One region of the Devosia sp. 919 genome, then DNA from elsewhere that is predicted to be linked to it. Evidence: predicted binding sites of a transcription regulator. Region 1 holds the regulator's gene; each other region holds the start of a gene.
What was found. The regulator PhoB, encoded in region 1, activates phosphate uptake and scavenging genes when phosphate is short. The targets are predictions, from matches to a motif close to TGTCATNNANCTGTCAT.
Positions count from the first base shown of each region.

Region 2: a site for PhoB is predicted at 2,995-3,011, ahead of ugpB (sn-glycerol-3-phosphate ABC transporter substrate-binding protein UgpB). Genes of this name have one in related genera too.
Region 3: a site for PhoB is predicted at 2,750-2,766, ahead of HRQ64_RS15660 (YdcH family protein). Genes of this name have one in related genera too.
Region 4: a site for PhoB is predicted at 2,222-2,238, ahead of ppk2 (polyphosphate kinase 2). Genes of this name have one in related genera too.

Region 1 covers NZ_JABAOL010000001.1:2,867,740-2,872,847, reverse strand. The annotation lists gene HRQ64_RS13940 (GumC family protein) at 1-268, shown strand, start outside; gene HRQ64_RS13935 (GNAT family N-acetyltransferase) at 275-1,465, opposite strand; gene phoB (phosphate regulon transcriptional regulator PhoB) at 1,571-2,272, opposite strand; gene phoU (phosphate signaling complex protein PhoU) at 2,369-3,076, opposite strand; gene pstB (phosphate ABC transporter ATP-binding protein PstB) at 3,105-3,887, opposite strand; gene pstA (phosphate ABC transporter permease PstA) at 3,970-5,108, opposite strand, start outside.
Region 2 covers NZ_JABAOL010000001.1:1,868,794-1,873,901, forward strand. The annotation lists gene ugpE (sn-glycerol-3-phosphate ABC transporter permease UgpE) at 1-545, opposite strand, end outside; gene ugpA (sn-glycerol-3-phosphate ABC transporter permease UgpA) at 556-1,440, opposite strand; gene ugpB (sn-glycerol-3-phosphate ABC transporter substrate-binding protein UgpB) at 1,510-2,835, opposite strand; gene HRQ64_RS09025 (Na/Pi cotransporter family protein) at 3,113-4,771, shown strand; gene HRQ64_RS09030 (SDR family oxidoreductase) at 4,827-5,108, opposite strand, start outside.
Region 3 covers NZ_JABAOL010000001.1:3,227,180-3,232,287, reverse strand. The annotation lists gene HRQ64_RS15685 (alpha/beta hydrolase) at 1-273, shown strand, start outside; gene rpsU (30S ribosomal protein S21) at 345-620, opposite strand; gene HRQ64_RS15675 (5-(carboxyamino)imidazole ribonucleotide synthase) at 777-1,871, opposite strand; gene purE (5-(carboxyamino)imidazole ribonucleotide mutase) at 1,875-2,369, opposite strand; gene HRQ64_RS15665 (DUF465 domain-containing protein) at 2,445-2,660, opposite strand; gene HRQ64_RS15660 (YdcH family protein) at 2,815-2,988, shown strand; gene HRQ64_RS15655 (sulfite exporter TauE/SafE family protein) at 3,055-3,816, opposite strand; gene HRQ64_RS15650 (cell cycle transcriptional regulator TrcR) at 3,844-4,572, opposite strand; gene HRQ64_RS15645 (NAD(P)H-quinone oxidoreductase) at 4,687-5,108, opposite strand, start outside.
Region 4 covers NZ_JABAOL010000001.1:1,028,180-1,033,287, forward strand. The annotation lists gene HRQ64_RS04955 (mannitol dehydrogenase family protein) at 1-490, shown strand, start outside; gene HRQ64_RS04960 (N-formylglutamate amidohydrolase) at 500-1,267, opposite strand; gene ppk2 (polyphosphate kinase 2) at 1,361-2,218, opposite strand; gene HRQ64_RS20440 (ATP-binding protein) at 2,376-3,590, shown strand; gene HRQ64_RS04975 (GcrA family cell cycle regulator) at 3,765-4,340, opposite strand; gene HRQ64_RS04980 (aspartate aminotransferase family protein) at 4,713-5,108, shown strand, end outside.

The DNA of each region.
Region 1 (5,108 bases):
GGCCCTCGCGGCGCTGCAGCGCGATGCGGCGGCGCAACGTAGCGTCCTCGAGCGTTACCTGCAGCAGGCGGAAGCGGCGCGGGCTCAGGTAGACGGGGGCGCTGCATTCCCTGATATGCGCCTGGTGTCGCATCCGGTGGTGTCGAGTGCACCGGTTTCGCCCAAGACCGGGCTGGTACTGCTGGCGGTGATGATCACGGCGGGAGCGCTGGTGTTGACCTATCTGATCGTCACGAGCCTTGTGGCCCGTCGTCCGGCTGCAGGATAGGGTCGATCAGTCGGGTTTTGGCTGGCGCCACTGGCGCAGCTGCTTGGCAAAGCTCCAAAGCTTGTCGTTCTGCTTGATGTGCCGCTTAAGCGCGCGCTTGCCATTAAGGAGGGCGGCGGCGGCAGTGCCCTTAGCGCTTAGCGCAATCGCCGCGTCGTTGATCGGCGTCTTCTGGGTCCAGGAGGTTTTGTAGGCGAAATCGCCCACGCCCATATCGATGCTGCTGATCCCGGCGGCGATAAGATCTTCCACCAGCAGGAACATCAGGAGGCCCACAAGGCTGTATTTGGAGGCCGGCCCGTCCGTGTTGGAGTTGATGTATTGCGAATAATGACAGGGGGAATAGGTGCCTACCGCCGTCGCCACGATTTCCTCGGCGACATAAAGCGCATGGAGCGCTACGGCCGGCTTGTCCTCGCTGGCGCCGGCAATGGCCCCATCCCGGAACAAGGCGCGGAAGTGAGGCTCGGCAAAGACATTTGGCACGCCCATTTGCCGGAATCGCACGGAGCGATGCTCAAGGAAGGCCGCATGGACTTGGTCGATGTGCTCGAGCGTTGTGGCGCGGCGCAAAGTGACGGGACCTAGCGTTTCCTCGAGCCGGCGACGCCCGCGCAGGATATCGACCCGCCGCTTCTTAGGAAGCGTTTCGAGCATGGTGGGCGCAATGTCGGCATAATAGAAATGGTCCGGCGAAGGCTGATGGGGAAAGCTGAGCAGGGGATTGTCTATGCCTCGCCATTGGGCAGGCAGGTGCTCGAAGCTGAGCACATCGACGCCGGCCTCGTCTCGCAACCGGGCAAAGGCCCGGTTCAGCACGGGTCGGGTAAGAAGCGCCGCAGCATCGCGCCGAACAGGCATCCAGTCGCTGTTGCCAAAGGAGGAGCCGGGAATGGCCGCAAAGGTGCAGCCGGCCTTGCGGTGAAGATGCAAGGGAAGCAGGGCGGCGGGGCTGCCATCGAATTCGATCTGTAGGGTGACGAAGTCCGCATCTTCGAGCTGCTGGGCGCGGGCAATCTCGGCAATCCAGTCGAAGCGCTGGTAGGGCGTGAAGATCGCCTCGCGCTCAAGAGCGCGCCACGCCGGCTCGGCAGCGGCGAGGCCGCGCTGCAGGGTGATGCCGCCGCCGGACGTCGTGGAACCCGGAGCCGGCTGGTTGGCAAGCTCGTTGATCAGGCGTTGATCCGTGGTGGTCATGCACTGCCCCGCCGTTCCCTCAAGAAAACAGCGTTAGCAGCCGGCTTTTAACAAACCGCTTGAGCAGATCGTTACAAAATCATCAACAGGCGAGAGCAGGATCGCTCAGGCGGGCTGGGCGAAACGCTCGTCAAAGGCATAACCAGCGCCCCGCACCGTGCGGATCGGATCGGCATCGCGGCCCCGGTTGATCGCGCGGCGCAGGCGGCCGATGTGCACATCAACGGTGCGTTCATCGACATAAACCTCGTTGCCCCAAACGCCGTCGAGCAACTGCTCGCGCGAATAAACCCGGCCGGGATGGCGCATCAAATATTCCAGCAGGCGGTATTCAGTAGGGCCAAGATGGACGTCGCGGCTGCCCCGGCGCACCCGGTGAGTGGTGCGATCGAGTTCCAGGTCACCCAGCTTGAGCGAGGCGGTGACGAGATTTGGGCTGGCGCGGCGCAGCAGGGCCCGCACCCTGGCAACCAGTTCAGGCACCGAGAAGGGCTTGACCATGTAGTCATCGGCGCCGGTCGCCAAACCCCGGATGCGCTCTTCTTCCTCGCCGCGAGCCGTCAGCATGATGATGGGGATCAATGCGGTTTCCTGGCGGGCACGGAGACGCCGGCACAACTCGATCCCGGAAATCTCGGGCAGCATCCAATCGAGCAGGATCAAGTCGGGAACCTTGTCCTTGATATGCTCAAGCGCATCATTGCCGGTTTCGGCCGTGAGCACCGCAAAGCCCTCTGCCTCGAGATTGTAGCGCAGGAGGATCGAGAGGTCTTCTTCGTCTTCGACAACAAGAATTGTGGCTGGCATGGGTTACCCTCCAGTCGGGCTCATTGGCCCGATTGTTCAACTGCGCACTCCCTTTCCCTAGGGGCAGGGTGGCGCCAAAATAAACCTTGGTGCGTGCTATGCTTTGATTTGCGTGCGGTGCAGTTCCTGAACGTCGCCCGTAAGCTGCCGGCCGGTTTGCAGGTAGTAGGCCCGCTCGGCAATGTTGGTGGCGTGATCGCCGATCCGCTCGAGGCTTTTGGCGCAGAACAGGAGGTGGGTGCAGGTGGTAATGTTGCGCGGGTCTTCCATCATATAGGTCAGGAGTTCGCGGAAGAGCGATGTGTGCATGGCATCGACCTCGTCGTCGCGATTGCAAACCTCGATGGCAGCGGCAGCGTCGCGGTTCGAATAGGCATCGAGTGCGTTCTTGATCTGGCCCAGCACCAGCGCCGTCATGTTCTTGACGCCGTTATAGAAGGTGGGCTGCAGGTTCATGCCTTCGAGCTTGAGGGAGCGGCGGGCCAGTTGCTTGGCCATGTCGCCGACGCGCTCCAGGTCCTGGGCGACGTGGATCGCGGTGATGATGGCGCGCAGGTCCGAAGCCATGGGTTGGCGCCGGGCGATCATTGACACCGCCATGTCGTCGATGCGGCGCTGCATGTCGTCGATGCGCTGGTCGGCGATGATGGTGAGGTCGGCCAGTTCGCGGTCAAGCTTGAGCAGCGACTTGGTGCCGTTCTCGATGGCGAGTTCCACCATGCCGCCCATTTCCGCGATGGCCTGGGCAAGCGCGACCAGTTCGTCGCTGTAGGACGTTACGATGTGGTCTTTAGTGGCGGGCATGGCGTTTCCTCCGTTGGTGCCGGGCAAATCAGCCGATGCGGCCCATGATATAGTCTTGCGTCTGCTTGTGGACCGGGTTGGTGAAGATGTCTTCGGTCACCCCTTCCTCGATCAGCTTGCCCAGGTGGAAGAACGCGGTTTTCTGGGACACACGCGCTGCCTGTTGCATGGAGTGGGTGACGATCACGATCGTGTAGTTCTCGCGCAACTCATCGATAAGTTCTTCGATGATTGCGGTGGCGATCGGATCAAGGGCCGAGCAGGGCTCGTCCATCAGGATGACCTCGGGGCCGACCGCGATGGCGCGAGCAATGCAGAGACGCTGCTGCTGGCCGCCCGACAGACCGGTGCCGGGCTCGTTGAGGCGATCCTTGACCTCCTCGAACAGACCGGCCTTGCGGAGCGAGGAGACAACGATCTCGTCGAGATCGGACTTGTTGCGCGCTAAGCCGTGAATGCGCGGTCCGTAGGCGACGTTCTCGTAGATGGATTTGGGGAACGGGTTGGGCTTTTGGAACACCATGCCGATCCGCGCGCGCAGTTCCACCACGTCGAGCGCGGGATCGTAGATGTCTTCGCCGTCGAGCTTGATGGTGCCGCCGACTCGAGCGCCTTCGATGGTGTCGTTCATGCGGTTGATGCAGCGCAGGAAAGTCGACTTGCCGCATCCCGAGGGGCCGATAAACGAGGTCACCGCGCGATCGGGGATGTCGATGGAGATGCCGAACAAAGCCTGCTTGGCGCCGTAGTGGACGGTTACGTCCCGGGCTTCGATCCGGATAGGACGATCCAAGGCGGCAGACGGGTTCATGGCGCTAGTCACTGATTGTTGGGTCAACTTCACCTTACCGGCAAGCATGTCCATTTTCGATGTCCTTGTTGCGTGAGGTCGATCAGACGCGCTTTTCGAGGCGCGAGCGCAGATAGATGGCCGTGCCGTTCAGCACGATCATGACGCCGAGCAGCACCATGATGGCCGCTGCCGTCCGCGGTTCAAAGAAGTTGCGGTTCTCGTTGCCCTGCCAGAGATAGATCTGGACGGGCAGGGCGGTGGCCTGATCGAGCGGGGTAGCGGGCACCTGGGCCACAAAGGCCTTCATGCCGATCAGCAGGAGCGGCGCTGTTTCACCAAGGGCGTGGGCGACGCCCAGAATGGTGGCCGTGAGGATGGAGGGAAGCGTCACCGGCAGTACATGATGGAACACCATCTGCGTCTTGCTGGCCCCCATGCCCAAGGCGGCTTGGCGCAGGGCGGGGGAAACGCCCAGCAGCGCGCCACGGGTCGCGATGATGATGGTGGGAAGCGTCATCAGCGTCAGCACCAGACCACCAACCAAGGGAGCCGAGATGGGCAGGTGCATGTAGTTGATGAAGACCGCGGCGCCGAGCAGACCGAAGACGATGGAGGGCACGGCGGCGAGGTTGTTGATGTTGACCTCGATGAAGTCGGTCAGCCGCGACTTGGGCGCAAATTCCTCGAGATAGATCGCCGCGGCGACACCGATAGGAACGGCCAGGACGATCACGATCAGCATCATGTAAAGGGAGCCCACAAAGGCGCCCAGCAGGCCCGCGGAGGCCGGCGCGGCGCGGCTATCGGCATTGGTGAACAGTGACCAGGCAAAGCCATTGGTGACGGTGCCGTTCGCCTCGAACGCATCGATCACGCTGCGGGCGGCCGGTGACAGCTGCTGCTGCGCATCGCCGAGCGAGCGGTTGATGTTGCCCTTGATCCAATTATCGGCGTTGGCCGAGGCGAGAACGTCCACCGGCACAGTGCGGCCAAGCAGCGCTGGATCGGCAACGAACATCTCCCGGAGTTGATGGCGGGCATTGGTTTCCGGAATCGAGAGGAGTTCGCGCGAGGTGATCTCGGTCCCCGGCGGCAGCTTGGCGAGCAGCGCGGCCTCTAGGATGCGGTTCCAGTTCAACAAAGCCAGTTCACGCCGCCAGCGCAAATCCGCCGCCTGATATTCCGCGGGCGAGGCGAATTCGCCCGCCACGGGCGCAGGGCCGACATCGATGATGGCGG
Region 2 (5,108 bases), 1.0 Mb from region 1:
CCATCCACCCGCGCCGCTTCCATCAGTTCATCGGGAATAGTCAGGAAGAACTGGCGGAAGAGGAACGTCGCGGTCGCCGAAGCGATCAGCGGAATGGTGAGACCGGCATAGCTGTTGAGCATCCCGAGATCCGCCACCACCTTGAAGGTGGGCATGATGCGCACTTCCACCGGCAGCATCAGGGTGATGAAGATCATCCAGAAGGCGAGCAGGCGGAACGGGAACTTGAAGTAGACGATCGCATAGGCCGAGATGATCGAGATGGCGATCTTGCCGATGGCGATGGTCAGCGCCATGATCGTGGAATTGATCAGCATCATCCAGACCGGCGGCGCCCCGGCCGAAGACAGGCCGTTGGTGAGCATCCGCGCATAATTGTCGATCATATGCGGCCCGGGCAGCATGGGCGCCAGCCCACGCGAGAACGCGTCCGCGCCATGGGTGGAGGCGATGAAAGCCAGGTAGACCGGGAACGCCACCACGGCAACGCCGACGATCAGCAGCAGATGCGTGAGGATATTGAGGAAAGGCCTGTTTTCGACCATGACCGGCCTCCTAGTATTGCACGCGCCGTTCGACCCAGCGGAACTGGACGACGGTCAAAGCGATAACGATCAGCATCAGCAGCACGGACTGGGCCGCCGACGAGCCGATATTGAGGCCAACAAAGCCGTCGGCATAAACCTTGTACACCAGCGTGTTGGTGGCGCCCGCAGGGCCGCCGGCGGTGGTGCCGTCGATAATGCCGAAAGTGTCGAACATGGCGTAATTGATGTTGACGATCATCAAGAAGAAGGTCGTCGGCGACAGCAGCGGGAACACAATGGTCCAGAACCGCTTGAACGGGCCGGCGCCATCGATAGCGGCCGCCTCGATCAGTGATTTCGGCACCGATTGCAGACCCGCCACGAAGAACAGGAAGTTATAGGAAATCTGCTTCCAGCTGGCCGCGATGATCACGAGGATCATGGCGTCGTTGCCGTTCACCCGGTGGTTCCAGCGATAACCGAACGCATCCAGCAGATAGGGCACGATGCCGATCGTGGGGTTGAACATGAACCACCACAGGATACCCGCAACGATCGGCGCCACCGCATAGGGCCAGACCAGGAGCGTGGTGTAGAACTTGCCCGAGCGCAACAGCCGGTTAACCGCCACAGCCAGCAACAGCGCCACGCCCATCGAGAGGATGGTGACGCCGACTGCGAACACCGCCGTGTTGGAGGCCGCGCGCAGATAGCCGGGGTCGGCAAACAGCCGGGTATAGTTCTGGAACCAGATAAAGGTGGTTCGGAAGCCGAACGGATCTTCGCGTTCAAAGCTCGACCGGACTGCCTGGGCCGCGGGCCACAGGAAGAAGATGATGGTGATGATCAGCTGCGGCGCCAGCAGCGCGTAAGGCAGCAGTTTGTTGGGGAAAATCGTGCGTTTGGACTGCATTGGGGCTCGCTGGCTGGGCCTCGGATGAAGACCCGCACCATTGGCGCGGGTCTTCCTGACGGTAGCGGATTAGCTGTTGTTGGCTTCGAAATCGCGCAGGATGGCGTTGCCGCGCTCCACGGCGCTGTCCAGTGCTTCCTGGGCGGTCTTCTGGCCGGCCAGCATGGCCTCGAACTCGGCGTCCACGGCATCGCGGACCTGGGTCAGGTTGCCGAAGCGCACGCCCTTGGAGTTGGCTGTGGGAGTGCCGCGCATGATCTGCTCGATGGCGATGTCTGAACCCGGGTTCTTGGCGTAGTAGCCCTGCTCCTGGCCCAGCTCATAGGCTGCCGTGGTGATCGGCAGATAGCCGGTGAACTGGTGCCAATCGGCCTGCACTTCGGGCTGGCTCAGATAGGTGAAGAACTTGGCGACGCCCGAATACACTTCGTCGGACTTGCCGTTCAGCACCCACAAGGTGGCGCCACCGATGATCGAGTTCTTGGGCTCGTCGATCAGGTCGTCATAATAGGGCAGGGGCGCAAAGCCGACTTCGAAGTCCACGGCATTGCGGATCACGCCAGCGCGGCCAGCCGAGGAGTTCATGAACATCGCGCATTCCTGCGCCACGAACTTGGGCTGCGAATCGTTGCCGCCCACCGGGCCGCCATACTGGAACAGGCCTTCGTCAGCCCACTTCTTGAGATTGCCCCAATGCTTGACGACCGCTTCATTGTTGAACGTCAGCTCGGAAGCGGCGCCACCAAAGCCGTTTTCGAGCGTGCCGAACGGCTGATCGTGCAGAGCCGACATGTTTTCGGTGTGGATCCAGGTGATCCAGGCCGTGGTCAGGCCGCACTTGGCTGCGCCGGAATCGACGATCTTGCGCGAGAATTCTTCCACTTCCGCCCAGGTCTTGGGCGCGACTTCCGGATCAAGGCCGGCTTTTTCGAACACGTCCTTGTTGTAGTAGAAGATCGGCGTGGACGAGTTGAAGGGCATCGACAGGATGTTGCCTTCGGTGTCCGAATAATAGCCGACAACTGGCTGCAGGAAGGCGCTCGGATCCCACGGCTCGCCCTTGTCGGTCATCAGCTGGTGCACGGGATAAACGGCGCCCTGGGCAGCCATCATCGTGCCGGTGCCAACTTCATAAACCTGCACGATGGCGGGCTGCTCGTTGGCGCGGAATGCCGAGATTGCGGCATTGAGCGTTTCGGGATAGGTGCCCTTGAAGACGGGCGTGACCTTGTACTCGGTCTGGCTTTCATTGAAGCCCTGCGCCACTTCCTCGAGCTTTTCGCCGAGTTCGGCGCTCATGGCGTGCCACCAGGTGATTTCGGTCTGAGCATAGGCCGGTGTTGCCGACATCACGGCGACCAGTCCTGCAGACAACAGCAAAGCGTTTTTGAACATGCTCACTCCCATGTTATTGCGCTGGGAGCTTTTCGTCCCAAGCTTGGCACCACTTGATAGCATCGATTCTTCCTTTGCAAACTGAAATGCTCATTTGAACATTCAAGAAGGGGGGTTGATGGCCTTGCTGCAGCCTGCTTAGGCTTCTAGTTGGAGCACCTAACCGTTTTATGACAGCGCACAGCGTCATTCGCGGTTTTGCCCCAAGCAGTTGCATCACTGGGGTTCATGTGAACATCATAGGGGCTGGCCATTTGGCCGCTCAAGGAGGCGTCGTTTGTATTTCATCGCAGTGCATCTGGTAGCCGCCATCGTGCTGCTGCTCTGGGCAGTGCGCATGGTGCGGACCGCGGTTGAGCGCGCCTATTCGCCCCAGCTTAAGCGTTTGCTGGCTTACGCCAACAAAAGCCGCATCGGCGCCGCCGCTGCCGGCACTGCCATGGCCGTTGCCCTGCAAAGCTCCACTGCCGTTGCCGCGCTCGCCTCGAGCTTTGCTGCCGGCGGGCTCCTCGAAGGCGGCACGGGCCTCGCACTGATGCTGGGGGCCTATTTCGGCTCGGCGCTCGTGGCCAGCATCCTGTCCTTTGATCTCACCCTCCTCATGCCCCCGCTGATCATCATCGGCGGCATGCTGTTCCTGCGCGGCCAAAGCCGCGGCACCAAGCAGCTCGGCCGCATGGTGCTGGGCATCGCCTTTGTGCTCCTGTCGCTGCAAATGGTGGGGGAAGCCACCGCCCCCTGGCGCGACAGCCGCGCGCTGGGCTCGGTCATCACCTATCTGCAGGGCGATCTCTGGACCGGTTTCCTTGTCGCCGCGCTTATCACCTGGGCGTCCTATTCCTCCGTCGCCAGCGTTCTCGTCATCATCTCCTTTGGCGCCACCGGCCTTATCCCGCTCGAAGTGGCCACCGCCTTTGTGCTCGGCGCCAATCTGGGCGGCACGCTGATCTCCTGGAGCATGACCCGGGCCGCCGATGTGCGGGCCCGCCGCATCGCTGTTGGCGCGCTGGCATTCCGCGGCGGCGCTGCGATCCTCGTTCTGTTGCTGGTCCAGCTGCTGCCCCATCTGCTTGACGCTATTCCAGGCAGTGTCGGCCTCCAGGCCAGCATCCTCCATATCGGCTTCAACTTCGCCGTTCTGGTGCTGGGTTTGCCGCTAACCGGCCTTGTTGCCCGCCTGACCGAACGCTTCATCAGCGAAGCGCCGGTCGAAGGCGAGCTCAATGTCGCGCGGCTGCGCAGCAACGCTCTGCTCTCGACCCCTACCGGCAACATCGATGCCGCGCTCGCCAGCGCCACGCGCGAATTGCTGCGCATGAGCGAAACGGTCGAGGTCATGCTCCAGCCGGTGATGGAAATCTTCCAAAGCTGCGACAAAACAGCCATCCGCCGCATCAAGGCGCTCGAGTCCGAGGTCGATCAGGCCAATCGTGAGATCAAGCTGTTCCTCACGCGCCTTGAATGGGAGGAAATGGACGCCGCCCAGACCCGCCGCGCCAAGGACCTGACCAATTTCGCCATCAGCCTCGAACAGGCCGGCGACATCATCGTCAAGCAGCTGCTCAAGCTCGCCGAGCAAAAGCAGGAGCGGCGCCTCGCCTTTTCGTCCCAGGGCTGGAACGAGCTGACGGACCTGCATGCGCGCGTGCTGGGCAACATGCAACTGGCCTTCAATGTGCTTGTGTCCGAGGACACCGATTCGGCCCGCCAGCTCGTGGCGGAGAAGGACGAGATCGGCGTGCTCGAGCGGCGCAGCATGGAGCAGCATTTCAGCCGCATGCGCGACGGCAACCCCACCAGCATCCAGTCGAGCGACCTGCACCTTGAAACCGTGCACGCCCTGCGCCGGATCAACTCCCTGCTGACCGGCATCGCCTATTCCATCCTCAGCGACAGTGGCGAACTGCTCCGCACCCGGCTGGTCCAGACGGGCTGATCCGGCGCAAACGCCCCCGCGCGTGGGCTTAGCCCACGTCGCGCAGCCCCCGCGCCTAAACCGTCTTCAGCCAGCCGCCATCGACGAAATAGGTCGAGCCCGTCGAATAGCTGGCCTTGTCCGAGCACATGAACACAAAGAAATTCGCCAGCTCCTCGGGGCTGGCGAAGCGCTTCATGCCCCCGGCCTCGTTGGCAACGCCCTGCAGATGCGCCTCCCAGCCATCTTCGCCGGCGATCTGCTTGGCCGTCTTGATCCAGTCGGGCGTCAGGATCAGCCCGGGATTGATGGTGTTGACGCGGATATTGTCGCCCACCACTTCGGTCGAGAGCGTCTT
Region 3 (5,108 bases), 360 kb from region 1:
TATCCAATGCTGCCGGTGTACTGGGTGATGCAGGACCAGTTCCCCGTCAATGAGTGGATCACGGATGTGGCCGAGCCGGTGCTGGTGGCGCATGGAACTGCGGACACGACCATAGATGTCAGCAATGGCCAGAGGTTATACGAGCTTGTTCCCAACAAGGATGAGCTGTGGATCGAGCCCGGCGGGACCCATGTGGACCTGTGGGAGCGGGGTATCTGGCCCGAGCATGCGCGGCCGTTCTTTGAGCGGGTGGTCCCTGCAGCCGGAGGCTGAAGGGCCAAAAGCATAACGCCGCCCCGAAAGGAGCGGCGTTATGAACGCATTATGAATGAATTCTGAACGACTTAGGTGCGGGGCAGCGTGCTTGCGCTTGGGCGAGCGGGCTGACCGGGACGTGCCGTTGGAGTTGGAGCGGGCAGACCGCCTTCACGCTGGGCGCGCTTACGAGCCAGCTTGCGAGCGCGGCGCACGGCCTCGGCCTTCTGACGCGCCTTCTTCTCGGAGGGCTTCTCGTAGTAGTTGCGCAGCTTCATCTCGCGGAAGACGCCTTCGCGCTGCAGCTTCTTCTTGAGCGCGCGCAGCGCCTGATCAACGTTGTTATCGCGAACGACTACTTGCAAAGGTCAACCGCCCCTTAAAGCCTGGTGAAATATGATTGGATGGAAGCGCCGCGACTAAATAAAGCCACGTCGCCGACCAGCAGGGCCGGTCACCGTGGGGGCTCTATAGCCCAACCCCGCGGACTTGTCCACCTTTGCAAGCGAAAAAGCCCAAGTTTAGGGCCGGTCCGGCTGCAACAGGCGATTGATATGGCCCATCTTGCGACCGGGCCGCGTTTCCAGTTTGCCATAAAGGTGAGGCTGGGTGAAGCCTTGCAGCGAAGTGGGCACCCGGCCGACCTCGTCACCCACCAGATTCTCCATGACGACATCGGCGAGTCGGGCGGGATCGCCGAGCGGCCAGCCGAGAATCGCCCGGATGTGCTGCTCGAACTGATCGGTGAGGCACACCGCCTCGGTCCAGTGACCGGAATTATGTACGCGCGGCGCGATTTCGTTCACCAGCAGGGTAGGGCGCGACTCGCCTGGGACAACAAAGAACTCGACACCCAGCACGCCGACATAATCGAGGGCGACGACAATCGCTTTGGCGATCATGCCGGCATGCTTAGCGAGCGCGGGGGGAATCGCCGCCGGTACGGTGCTGGTGGCGAGGATGTGGTTGCGGTGCACATTCTCGGCCGGCTCGTAGCTGCGCACCTCGCCGGAAAGGCTGCGGGCAACAACGACAGAGATCTCCTGGCTGAAGGGGATGAAGGCCTCGAGCACGAGCGGCTTGGGGGCGAGCGCAGCAAAAGCCTCGGCAGCTTCGGCGCGATCACGCAGCACCCGCTGCCCCTTGCCGTCATAGCCGAGGCGGGTGGTCTTGAGCACGGCGGGGAAACCGAGCTCGGCCATGGCGGTTTGCAGTTGATCGAGTGATTCCACTGTCCGATAAGGGGCTACCGGTATGTTCTTGGAGGCAAGGAAGGCTTTTTCGGCCAGGCGGTCCTGCGACACGGCCAGTGCCTGAGCGCCCGGGCGCAGGGGCCTCCGCTCAGCGAGAAAGGCTGCAGTCGCGGCGGGGACGTTCTCGAACTCGTAGGTGATCACATCGACGGCATCGGCGAAGGCCGCGAGCGCCACTTCATCGTCATAGGCGGCGACGGTCTTGTGGGGGGTTACCTCGAAGGCGGGACTATCGGGGTCGGGGCAGTAGATGTGGGTGCGCATGCCCAGGCGACTGGCGGCAAGCGACAGCATCCGGCCGAGCTGACCACCGCCAAGGATGCCAATGGTGGTCCCGGGCGGCAGGGGCGTGGTGTCGGGCATGATCTACTCGGTGTCGGTGGGGAAAAGCGGAACGGAAGCGGTCTGGTTGGCGCGATAGGCATCGAGCCGTTCAGCAAGCTCGTCGTCATGCAACGCCAATACGGCAGCGGCGAGGAGGGCGGCGTTGATGGCGCCGGGCTCACCGATGGCGAGGGTGCCGACCGGGATGCCGCCGGGCATCTGCACAATGGACAGGAGGCTATCCTGGCCCGAAAGCGCCTTGGAGCGCACCGGCACGCCAAACACGGGCAGCGGGGTCATGGCGGCGATCATGCCGGGCAGGTGGGCGGCGCCGCCAGCGCCGGCAATGATGATCTGGAAGCCATCCGCGCGGGCTGTGGTGGCGAACTCGACCAGGCGTTCGGGCGTGCGGTGCGCGGAAACGATGCGCGCCTCATATTCCACATCCAGCGCTTCAAGCGTTTCGGCGGCAAGGCGCATGGTGGGCCAATCGGACTGGCTGCCCATGACAATCGCAACGGCTGGTTTGGTGAGCATGGCCTCGGTCCCCCCGCGGGCTGCACAAAGGCCGCTCCTAGCCCAATTGTTGCCACAACTCAAGCGGGGGAGGGGTCAGGCGATGATGTCGGGCAGGAGAATATTTTCGAGTTGGACGATGCGATCCTTGAGCGCGAGCTTGCGCTTCTTGAGCCGCTGAATCAGCATTCGGTCGGCAAAAGCCGAGCCGGTTAGGGTGTGGATGGCAGCGTCCAGATCGGCGTGTTCCTGGCGTTTCGTGGCCAGTTCAAGCCCGAGGCCGGCTTCCTGTTCCTTGGTCAGCGGCAGCATCGAACGGCGGTTCCCCCAGGGCACGCAACATTGTTCCCCATTACCCGATCCGGCGGCGTTTTGCACACGGATTTGATCGGCGGACCTATTGTCATCGACAAGTCACATTTTATCTGGAACCTTAGCGTCGTCCAGTCAGGCGTAAGGAGTTGTCATGACGACTGAAGGCCACATCGCGGCGTTGGAGCGCCGTCATCAGGAGTTGGATCGTCAGATCCAGGCGGAGCTGCAGAACAAGCCGCTCGATGATCTCACGGTGAGCGCGTTGAAGCGAAAGAAGCTCGAAATCAAGGACGAACTCTACAAATTCAATAGCGGCATGCAGTAAGCTCTGCGCTCCAACACAGTTGGACCGGGAAGGCCATGGCGGGAGCTGTGGCCTTTTTTGTTGCGGTCAGAGACCGAGGAACACCGCCCGCACGCCATCCCAGATCAGCTTGAGCGCCAGGAAGAACACGAGCCCATAGGCGATCTGGTAGAAGAGGGTGACGGAGATGCGCCGCACCAGCCAGATGCCGATCAGCACGCCGGCAACGCCCACCGGGATCAGCGCGGCGGACAGGGTGAGATTCTGGACGGAGAGCTGGCCCAGGAAGAAATAGGGGATCAGCTTGGCCGAGTTCACGGCGCCAAAGAAGATGGCATTGGTGCCCGAATAAATTGGCGGCGGCAGGCGCTGGGGCAGAACATAGATCTGGAAGGGTGGGCCGCCCGTGTGGGACACAAAGCTGGTAAATCCGGCAAAGCCGCCCCAGAACCCGCCCCATGGCGTGGAGGGTGGTAGCCCCTCGAGCTTTTTGCGCAGCGGCAAAACAGCGTCGAGCACAAAAAGCAGGGTGATGATGCCGACAAAGAGCAGCACCATGGCGTCGGAAACCACCGACCAAAGCGCCCAGCCGATCAGCGTGCCGACCGCCGCGCCGGGCAGCATGATCTTGAGAATGTGCCAGCTGAACTGCTGGCGATAGGCGTAGATGGCGATGGCGTCCATGGCCAGCAGCACTGGCAGCATCATGCCGGCGGCATCGCGGGCCGGCATGATGAGGGTGAGGAGGGGGACGCCGACAACGCCCAGGCCGCCCAGCAGGCCGGCTTTGGACAGGCCAACGATCAGAACCGCCAGGCCGGCCACTGAAACAAAGTAGAGGTCGACCATGGAGCGGAGCTGTTCGGGGCTAGAGGATTAGTTGTCGCTGTTGCTCTTGAGGGACTTGAGCTTGGAGAACACCGAGTCGGCATCGAACTCGGTGTGCTGGTCAGAAGAGCGACGCGTGCTTTCCTCGTCATTGTAGCCTTCGGCATCGGAATGACCGCGCGCACCGGAACGCGCGAGCGCTTCCTCGGCCGTCATCAGCATGGTGCCTTCCTCGGCAACTTCGGAGCCCACAACGCCCTTGGACGCGCGGCCAACTTCGAGATCGAGATCGATCTGGCTGCACAGGCCCAGCGTCACCGGATCCATCGGGGTCAGGTTGGCCGAGTTCCAGTGGGTGGATTCACGCACCGAATCGATCGTGGACTTGGTGGTGCCGACCAGACGCATGATCTGCGCGTCCTTGAGTTCGGGGTGGTTGCGCACCAGCCACTTGATGGCATTGGGGCGCTCATTGCGACGCGAAATGGGGGTATAGCGCGGGCCCTTGCGCTTGGCAGCGGCAACACGGACCTTGGGATCAGACAGCTTGAGGCGATAATTGGGATCAGCCTCGGCCTTTTCGATCTCCTCGCGGGTCAGCTGGCCATTCTGAATGGGGTTCACGCCCATGATGCCGCCGGCGACGTCGCCATCGGCGATGCCCTGCACTTCGAGCGGATGAAGCGTGCAGAAAGCTGCGATCTGCTCGAAGGACAACGCCGTGTTGTCGACGAGCCAGACAGCTGTTGCCTTGGGCATCAACAAGGGTTGGGTCATCGTCAAATCACTCCTGGTGGCGCGGCCGGTATTCCTCCGGGCCGCTCCGCCTCTTTGCTTCATGCTGAGGGGGAATGACCACAATATATGGCGTCAGGGCCTGATCCGCAATGGCTATAACGGCGGTTCCCCAGCACCAAAGGCCGTGAGAAGCACGATCTTGCCGGCATGGGCGCGCTGTTCCATGGCCTGATGCGCCTCGGCCGCCTCCTCAAGCGGAAAGGTGGTCAGCGCCGGACGGACGAAGCCGGGACGCTCAAGCGCGGGCAGCAGATCGGCGCGGATCCGGGCGGCAATGGCCGCCTTGGTGGCCGCGCTTTGCGGGCGCAGGGTGGAGCCGGAGATCGTCAGTTGCTTGGCCATGAGCGTGCCCAAGGAAATCTTGGCGCTGCTGCCGGCAAGGGTCGCGATCTGGACGATATGGCCACCACGAGCGCTGGCGGCAATGCTGACGGCTGCCATGGCGCCGCCCAGGAGATCAACCACCCGATCAACCCCGCGCCCCTCAGTAAGCGCCAAAGCGCGCTCGGCGATAT
Region 4 (5,108 bases), 1.8 Mb from region 1:
TGGTTTGATGACCGAGGAAGTCATGCCTACGCTCCACATGCCGGGCGTGGATCTGGGCGCCTATCGCGACCAGTTGCTCGAGCGGTTCAGCAACCCGGCCTTGCAGCACCGGACCTGGCAGATTGCCATGGATGGCAGCCAGAAACTGCCCCAGCGCCTGCTTGGCACTATCCGCGACCGCTTGGCGGCCGACCAGCCATTCACCCGGCTCGCGCTCGGGGTTGCGGCTTGGATGCGCTATGTCACAGGTGTGGATGAAAGCGGCGAAAGCATCGATGTGCGCGATCCGCTCGCCATGCGAATGATGGCGATCGCGGCTGATGCCGGTGATGATCCCGAAGCGCTGTTCGATGGTCTGGTCGCTCTCAGCGAGGTGTTCGGCACCGACCTGCCGGACAATGCCGCGTTCCGTGCGGCAGTGCTCGCTCATCTCGACAGCCTCTACGAAATCGGCGCTGCCCAGACAGTCGCCGAGGTGGTACGAGGCTGAGCCGCTAGCCTAGCCGCGCACCGCACCTTTGCGCCGCTGGCGCGCTGCCACCAAGCAGCGGGCCAGCCGCTCTGACCAGAACTGCACGCCAGCCACTTCGAGGATCTCGTCGTGGCGGATTTCGATCATCGTGGACTCAAGCCCCCGGCCGTCGCCATGCTGTTCCAGCGTCAGGGTCACACCGCTCTGGGCGGCATAAGGCAGGTTCCAGCCGACATTGAGTTCGGGATCCTCGGCCTTGAGCGCGTCATAGAGCGCCCGGGTGAAGCGCTGGTCACTGCCATGGATCAACCCGATGGGCCAAGGTCGCGCTACCCCGTGGTAAACGGGGGTAAAGGAATGCACGCAAACCAGAACCGCTTCCCGTCCGGCATGGCGTCGCGCTTCCAGCAAGGTGTGGATGGAGGCGTGATAGGGCTGGTGGAAGTGGCTGATCCGGAATTGCCGCTCGGCTTCATCCAAATTCCCATTGGCCAGGATCGGCGTTGCTTCCGACAAGGTCCAGATCAAATCGGGTGCATCGAGCGCGCGATTGCAGTCGATCACCAGCCGCGACACCGTTGATTGCACGAGGGGCGCGTCGAGCGCGTCGGACAAGGCCCGGCTGACGGCAAGTGCCCCCGGATCCCAGGCGATATGGCTCAGCCGTTGGACCTGCGACAAACCAAGATCGCCATAGCGTTCGGGAATGCGGTTGGAAGCGTGGTCGCACACGATCACGAAGGGCGATGTGCCCCGCGCATTGGTGACCACCACGGCCTTATCGGACGATACCACTACTTTGCCCCCGAACAGGTCCGCTCGCGAGCCGCACTAACCCCAGCCTCGGGCAAGCTGTCAACGCAGCGACCGCCGAATTCCTCTGAACCATCAGTGCTGGTCCACCAGGGCCATGAAGGACTTGGTGTCCATCACGAGCAGGGGATCGATCGGCCCGATCGCATCGACATCCTTGCCGGCGTAGTCAAGCCGATGCAGCACCGTGCGGATGAGGTTGAGCCGTCCCCGGCGCTTGTCATTGGAGCGCACCACCATCCAGGGGGCGTGGGGCACATCGGTATGCTCGAACATGGCGTCTCGCGCCCCGCTATAGGCTTCCCAGCGTCCCAAAGCTTCGATGTCGATCGGCGAAAGCTTCCAGACCTTGAGCGGGTCGTGACGGCGGTCGTGAAAGCGCTTGAGCTGCATTTCCCGGCCGATCGAGAGCCAGAACTTGAACAGATGGATGCCGTCATCGGTGATGCGGCGCTCAAATTCGGGGGCTTCCTGGAGGAAGTGCTCCACTTGCTTGGGCGTGGCATAGCCCATTACCCGTTCGACCCCCGCCCGGTTGTACCAGGAGCGGTCGAACAGCACGGTTTCGCCACCCGCTGGCATCCATTCCACATAACGCTGGAAGTACCACTGCGTCCTTTCCCGATCATTGGGCTTGGGCAGTGCCGCAATCAGATTGTGTCGGGGGTTGAGATTGGAAAGATAAGTCTTGATCGTGCCGCCTTTGCCCGCCGCGTCGCGTCCCTCGAACACCAGCATGACGCGCTCGGCCGTCGTCAGCAGATGAGCCTGCAGCAGCACCAATTGCTTTTGGAGTTCATACATCTCCGCCTCGTAGATCTCGAGGTCGAGCTTGTCGGCATAGGGGTATCCACCCGAGCGCATCGCGTTCTTCTTGATCGCTTCTGGCAGTTTGGGATTGTCGATATCGAAGTCGTCGAATGGATCGCTCAATCTTGTCGCTCCGCTGTCACGTGGACCGTGTTATAGAGATTATTTAGCACGCAAGAGCCGCCAAACTTGGGCGGTCGGTACTCCAAAGCCAATGGACGACGCCAACATTCCTCAAACTGTTCTTTCAGCTGGCACAGTGGCCGCGCCGAAATTACCTGTGCCCGCTATTCTGCTGGTGGTTGTGGCGGGCGTGCTGCTGGCCCTGGTAACCTGGTGCGGGTTGACCTGGTGGGGCGCCTGTTTAGGTTTTGCCGTGCTGGCGGCAACCATTCTTTGTCTCCCCATCGCGGCGCGACCGACGGATTTGATAACAGCCCCAAGCGTTGCATTGGCTGCGCAAGCCGCGGAAGACGACGCTGCTGTAGCCGCCTTTGCCGATGCGCTGGTCGACCCCTGCCTGGTTCTCGATGCACGCGCGACCTTGGTTCACGCCAATGGCGCTGCGCAGCGCCGCTTTCCAGCGATTTCCGTGGGCAAGCGATTGACCCTGGCCCTGCGTAACCCCGAACTGGTGCAAGCGGTTGAAGCGGCGCAACGGACCGGCCGTGCTCAAACCATCGAGATTCACGAGACGTTGCCCTCCGAGACCTGGGACAAAGTGGTGATTGCGCCCCTGCTGCGCGCCGGCGAGCACTCCCAGCAACTGATCATGACGGTGCAGAGCCTGACTGAACTTAAGCGCGTCGATGCCATGCGCAGCGACTTCATCGCCAATGCCAGCCATGAATTGCGCACGCCCTTGGCATCGCTGCTGGGCTTCATCGACACCCTGCTTGGCCCGGCAGCCAATGATCCGGCTGCGCGCGAGCGGTTCCTTGGCATCATGCGCGGCCAGGCCGATCGCATGAGCAAGCTTGTCGATGACCTCCTTTCGCTTTCACGCATTGAGATGCACCAGCATATCAGGCCAACAGGGACCATCGAACTCGCCGGCTTGTTGCGCGAGGTCCGCGACGGGCTGCAAACCCAGGCCGAAGCGGCCGGGCTCGACATCGTCCTCAGCCTGCCCGAAGGACCCGCCCGAACCATTGGCGATCGCGGTCAGCTCTACGAGGTGTTCGAGAACCTCATCGATAATGCGCTGAAATACGGCTCGGGCGGTAAAACGGTGGAGGTCGTCCTGCTGCCCGCCAACAAGCTTGGCTTTGCCCATATGGTCAGCGTTGTGGATCATGGGCCCGGCGTGCCGCCCGAGCATGTGCCGCGCCTGACCGAGCGCTTTTATCGCATCGATGCCGAAACCAGCCGCAAGCGGAAGGGCACCGGGCTTGGCCTAGCGATCGTCAAGCACATCGTCAGCCGCCATCGCGGACAACTCAGCATCCGCAGCGAATTGGGCCAAGGCATGCGGGTAGACGTGCTGCTGCCCTGACACCTGGCGTGATGTGAGGTCTGTCCGCCTGAAATCGGGGCAGGGACTAGGTTCTGGCAAAGAGGGATTGAGGCGTTGGCCTCTGGAAAACTGCGGTTACCAGGCAGCCTCAACCGCGCGCCCAGGCCTTATCACCGGGCGCGGGCGCCGTTGCGCCCGCCGTCGCGACGCTGTTCAGCGGCGCTTCTTGTCGATCTGGTGGTAGGCCCGGCGCGAATGGAACTCGCAATAGGGGCCGCTTTCCTGGGCGTGGCCGCCGCAGAAGTAGAAATCCTTGGCCAGTGGGTCGCCGATTGGCCACTTGCAGGTCTGCTCGCTCAACTGCAGCAGGCTGAGGCGCTTGTCTTCGGGGATGAAGATTTCAGCCGCCGCGGGCGCCACATAAAGCTGGCTTTCCATTTCCGGGCTCACCGCCAGTGCGGTAGCGCCGATGGACTGGGGCCGGCTCGCCATCTGGCGCGGCTTGGAGGAAGCTGCCGCGGCCGTCATCGGGCTCGACGATCCAGTGGAAGGGGAAGACATCCGGCGCGGTGCCGGGCGGGGGGCTGGCCGTGAGCGGGCCGCCGTGTTGGTGGGCTTGGCGCGGGCCGACAGCTTGAGCCGGTGCACCTTACCGATCACCGCATTGCGGGTGACCCCTTCACCCAGTTCGCCAGCGATCTGGCTGGCGCTCAAACCTTCCATCCAAAGCTTCTTCAAGAGCTCCACGCGGTCGTCTGTCCAGCCTTGTGGCTGTGTCTCCGAAACCATTGTCAAAGCAGAATCCTTCATTGTCCCGCCAGAAGCTCCGGCAGTCGTGGTCGTCTACACTTCGTATGTCTAGCGGGTCCGCCACACGAGATATCGTGCTCCCGATAGGTCAGAGAGTACGCTATCGGCGGAATCGGGATCAAGAGTCCCCAGCCACTTTCCCCGGAAAATGAATGGTTAAGAAGGGGTAAAGAAAGCTTGAGTCAAATCAGGCACTTGCCGGCGGCCACATTGACTTTGGTGCGCGAAACGGCTCAATTGGCCGCGCGACGCGCTGCAGATTATGGCGCGTTTTTGATTTTTTCGGGGACGTAGTTGCAGAATTGCTGCGCTCCCGCCCATTGCTCGCCGACCAAGAAGGATTGCACCACCATGTCTGCGCTCTACGGCACCTATGCCCGCTCCGGTCTCGCCTTTGAGCGAGGCGAAGGCATGCGCCTGTATGACCAGAACGGCGTGGCCTATCTTGATTTCCATTCCGGCATCGCGGTCAATGCGCTGGGCCATGGCGATCCCCATCTGGTGGAAACGCTCAAGTCAGCGGCCGAGAAGGTGTGGCACACCTCCAATGTGTTCACTATTCCCGAGCAGGAGCGGCTGGGTCAACGGCTGGTTGAGGCCACATTCGCGGACTCTGTGTTCTTCACCAATTCGGGCGCCGAGGCCCTCGAATGCGCGATCAAGACCGCGCGGCATTACTTCTGGGCCAAGGGCGAAACCGATCGCTATGAGATCATCGCCTTTACCGGCTCTTTCCACGGCCGGACC